Regions from separate parts of the Microbacterium sp. Beta genome, predicted to be linked through region 2. Evidence: predicted binding sites of a transcription regulator. Region 2 holds the regulator's gene; the other holds the start of a gene.

Region 1 (2,399 bases), on a different contig from region 2:
CGGGGACGATGCCCTCCTCGACGGCTGCCTTCGCGTTGCGGACGGCGTCCTCGATGCGGTGCTTGCGCTCCTTGAGCTCGACCTCGGTCGCGGCACCGGCCTTGATGACCGCCACGCCACCGGCGAGCTTCGCCAGGCGCTCCTGGAGCTTCTCACGGTCGTAGTCGCTGTCGGTGTTCTCGATCTCGCGACGGATCTGCGTGACGCGACCCTCGATCTGGTCGGCCTCGCCCGCACCCTCGACGATCGTGGTCTCGTCCTTGGTGACGATGACCTTGCGCGCACGACCCAGCAGGTCGAGCGTGGCGTTCTCGAGCTTGAGGCCCACCTCTTCGGTGATGACCTGGCCACCCGTGAGGATCGCGATGTCCTGCAGCTGCGCCTTGCGGCGGTCGCCGAAGCCCGGAGCCTTGACGGCGACCGACTTGAAGATGCCCTTGAGCTTGTTCAGCACGAGCGTCGCGAGAGCCTCGCCCTCGACGTCCTCGGCGATGATGACGAGCTCCTTGCCGTCCTGGATCACCTTGTCGACGATCGGCAGCAGGTCCTTGATGTTGGAGACCTTCTGGTTCGCGATGAGGATGTACGGGTCCTCGAAGACCGCTTCCTGGCGCTCCGGGTCCGTGACGAAGTAGGGGTTCAGGTAGCCCTTGTCGAAGCGCATGCCCTCGGTGAGCTCGAGCTCGGTACCGAACGTCTGCGACTCCTCGACGGTGACGACGCCCTCCTTGCCGACCTTGTCGATCGCCTCGGCGATCAGTTCGCCGATGGCGGGGTCAGCGGCGGAGATCGAAGCCGTGGCGGCGATCTGCTCCTTCGAGTCGATCTCCTTGGCGCTGGCGAGCAGCTCCTCGGTGATCGCAGCGACGGCCTTCTCGATGCCGCGCTTGAGCGAGATGGGGTCGGCGCCGGCTGCGACGTTGCGCAGACCCTCGCGGACCAGCGCCTGAGCGAGGACCGTGGCGGTCGTGGTGCCGTCACCCGCGACGTCGTCGGTCTTCTTGGCGACCTCCTTGACGAGCTCCGCACCGATCTTCTCGTACGGGTCGTCCAGCTCGATCTCCTTGGCGATGGAGACGCCGTCGTTCGTGATGGTGGGGGCGCCCCACTTCTTCTCGAGAACGACGTTGCGGCCGCGCGGGCCGAGGGTGACCTTGACCGCGTCGGCGAGGATGTTCAGGCCGCGCTCGAGGCCGCGGCGGGCCTCCTCATCGAAAGCAATGATCTTTGCCATGAGTTTTTTCGTCCCTCCTGGACGTAGACGTTGGGTTTAGCACTCAGAGTGAGAGAGTGCTAACGCCATTCTGGCACTCGACACCTTCGAGTGCAAGCCGCCGGAGGTACGGCACGGGCCGAGGTCAGGGGGTGGGCGTCTCGCCGGCTGAGCTCGATCGATCGAGGCCGATGACCACTGTGAACTGCTTGTTGCCCTCCTCGGTCTGACCCGAGTAGTAGTCGCTCTGCTGCACGGCCGCTCCACCGAGCACGTTCGCCAGTCCGATCGCCGCGAGTTCGTCCTCGTCGTTGACGTAGAACACGGTCGTGGTGGCGAAGTCCTGGCTGGAGCTGTCACCGGCGAAGACGTTCTCCGACGCCCATCCGTTGTTGATGAGCAGGTCGCGCATCTGGGTGTCGAGCCCTTCCTCCGGCGTGCCGTTGAGGATCATCACGGAGATGGAGGTGTCCACCACGCCCGTCTCCACCGGGGTGGGAACGGCGCTGGGAGCGGCCTCGGGGAAGAGCGAGATGCGTCCCATGACCACGAGCGATCCGAAGATGCCGGCGATGATGAGCACCAGAGCGGCGACGAAGGACCACAGCAGCACGACCCAGCCGTTCATCCCCGGAGCTTCGGCGCGATGCGCTCCCACCCGTCCGGTGGAACGGGGAACGTCATCGAAGCGATCGCGGGAGGGCTTGGACACCCCTCGATGCTAGCGGCACCTTCCTGGCAATCCGTTCTCCGGCGCGGCACTGCTCGTTCCGAGAGCCTTCCTCGAGTCGCTTCAGCCGACGAAGCCCGGTATCCGAGCCGACCTCTGCCTGGCGCGTGAATCCCTGATCCGGCGCAATCTCCGCACCAGCATGGGGTCGTACTCCAGGGCGGCCTCCGACTCGATCAGGCGTCCGAGGAGCTGGTAGTAGCGGGCGGCGCTCATCCCGAGCTGAGCTCGGATGACCTCTTCCTTGGCCGATCCATGGCGTGGCCAAGCGACCTCCAGGGCGAGGATCGTGCGGTCGCGCTCCGTGAGATCTCCGAGCATGAGTCCAGGTTAGGACGCATCAGACAGCGAAGCCGTTCGCCACTCCCACCAGCCCCCGAGCGGATCTGCGGCCGCGCGCACCTGTCCGTCGAGCGCCACCACGAATCCCGGCCGGTCGTCGCCTTCGACCGGCGG
Region 2 (2,399 bases):
GGGCGTCCTGGCCCCGCTCCCGACGCGACCGTGGACGCGCACCGCGCCCTCCCCCCTGAGAAGCACCGAAGAACGTCTCGAAGATGTCGCCGAAACCGCCGAAGCCGCCGAAGTTCCCCGCGGCGCCGTCTCCGCCGCCCATGTCGTAGCGGCGGCGTGACTCGTCGTCGCTGAGGACGTCGTACGCATGCGTGACGAGCTTGAACTTCTCCGCAGCGTCGTCCCCGGGGTTCACATCCGGGTGCAGCTGCCGGGCAAGGCGTCGGTACGCCTTCTTGATCTCATCGGTGGAAGCGTCCCGGGACACCCCGAGAACCTCATAGTGGTCCGCCACAATCGCCTTTCTGCGTGTGTTCTCGTGGCGACCGCGTCAGCGGCCGGCCTCGTCTTCGTCGAGCATCCGCGACAGGTAGCGGGCCACGGCCCGCGCTGCGGCGAGATTGCTCGGGTAGTCCATGCGCGTCGGCCCCATCACGCCGACTCGCGCCGTGCCGCTGGGGGCGGCGTAGTTGCTGGCCACGATCGACGCCTCACCGAGGCCGAAGGGGGCATTCTCTGTGCCGATGCTGGCCGCGAGACCGTGCTCGTCGGTCACCATCTCGCTCATCAGTCGCAGCAGCGTCACCTGCTCCTCGATCGCCTCGAGAAGCGGATGGATGCTCCCGCGGAAGTCCTGTTCCCGACGCGCGAGGGTGGCCGCCCCCGCCATCACCAGACGTTCCTGACGGAAGCCGCCGAGCTCGTCGACGACGACGCCGGCGAGCGTGCGGAGCACCGCGTCCTGAGGCTTGTCCTCCGCCCCGAGCAGCAGCTGGAGACGGTCGGATGCCTCACCGATGCCCTGCCCGGTGATCAACGACGACAGGCGTGCACGCAGCACCGCGAGGTCGGACTCGTCGATGATCTCCGGCAGGGGGGCGATCCGCTGTGACACGCCGCCGGCATCGGTGACCAGAACGATCAGCAGCCGGTTCGGTGCCAGAGCCACCAGCTCGACATGCGTCACGTGCGCACGCGCGAACGACGGATACTGTGCGAGCGCGACCTGACCCGTCAGCTGCGTCAGCACCCGCACCGTGCGCACCATCAGGTCGTCGAGATCGGCCGGTTCGCCCAGGAACGACTCGATCGCCGAGCGCTGTGCCGAAGAGAGCGGGCGCAACTGGGCGAGATGATTCACGAAGACGCGGTAGCCCTTGTCTGTGGGAACCCTTCCCGACGAGGTGTGCGGAGCGGTGATCAGCTCTTCATCCTCGAGCAGCGCCATGTCGTTTCGGATCGTGGCGGCCGAGACGCCGAAGGAATGCCTGTCGACGATCGACCGGCTGCCGACGGGTTCGTGGGTCTCGACGTAGTCCTGCACGATCGCGCGGAGAACCTGCAGCCCTCGCTCTGTGACCATCGCCCTTCCCTTCCGCTGGCACTCGGACGTTCAGAGTGCCAATCCTACCCCGTGCAACTGCGGGTTCTCCGTACCGCGGACCGACGACTCTAGGATGACGCTCATGACCTCCTCCCCGCATGCCACCCTGTCGACCGGCATCGTTCGTGGCGTCGAGGAGGCGGGGATCGTCCGCTACCTCGGCATCCCGTATGCCATGGCGCCGTTCGGCGAGCACAGGTTCCGCGAGCCGCAGCCTGTCGCGACCTGGGACGGCGTGCGCGACGCACTGGAGTTCGGCCCCACTCCGCCTCAGGTTCCGTATGCGGGCGCCATCGGCGAGCTGCTCGGCTCGGTGCGGATCGACGGAGACGACATCCTCACGGCGAACGTCTGGGCTCCGACCGACGCCTCCGGCGCCCCCGTGCTGCTCTGGATCCACGGCGGCGCGCTCGAACGCGGCACCGCCGCTCTTCCGCTCTATGACGGCGCTGTCTTCGCGCAGGCGGGAATCGTCTTCGTGTCGATCAACTACCGACTCGGCTCGGAGGGGTTCTCCGTCTTGGAGGGCGCCCCACGGAACCTCGGCCTGCGCGATGCGGTCGCGGCCCTCGAGTGGGTGCACCGTGAGGTCGCCGCTCTCGGCGGCGACCCGACACGGATAACGGCGATGGGCGAGTCCGCCGGTGGAGCCATCGTCGCCGGACTCCTCGCTCGGGCGGACTCCCGCGCACTCATCAGTCGCGCCATCATCGAGTCCGGACCACTCCAGGCGCAGACTCCGAAGAAGGCCGGACGTGTGACGGCTCGACTCGCGAAGCGACTCGGAGTACGAGCCGACCGCGCCTCTTTCGCCGCTCTGACGCCCGAGAAGCTGTTGGACGCACGGAAAGCTCAATCCGCCGGATCGTCTCCCCTCGGCGGGGCTCCGGCGTTCCAGTTGGCGATCGACCCCGAGAGCCTTCCCCGGTCACCGCACGAGGTGCTTCGCGAGATCGACACGCCGCTACTCATCGGG

Evidence for each region. Region 2 encodes HrcA, which represses chaperone genes, less so after heat shock. Its sites were predicted from a motif close to TTNGCACTCGNNNNNNNCGAGTGCNAA; they were not measured.
Region 1: the regulator HrcA is predicted to act here: its motif matches at 1,271-1,297, upstream of groL (chaperonin GroEL).

What each region holds. Positions count from the first base shown of each region.
Region 1 is NZ_SCOG01000006.1:23,897-26,295, reverse strand. Features, by position in the region: gene groL (chaperonin GroEL) at 1-1,234, opposite strand, end outside; gene FFS56_RS08055 (LytR C-terminal domain-containing protein) at 1,359-1,925, opposite strand; gene FFS56_RS08050 (DUF3263 domain-containing protein) at 2,007-2,264, opposite strand; gene FFS56_RS08045 (DUF2332 domain-containing protein) at 2,274-2,399, opposite strand, start outside.
Region 2 is NZ_SCOG01000003.1:87,524-89,922, reverse strand. Features, by position in the region: gene dnaJ (molecular chaperone DnaJ) at 1-334, opposite strand, end outside; gene hrcA (heat-inducible transcriptional repressor HrcA) at 371-1,402, opposite strand; gene FFS56_RS04570 (carboxylesterase family protein) at 1,506-2,399, shown strand, end outside.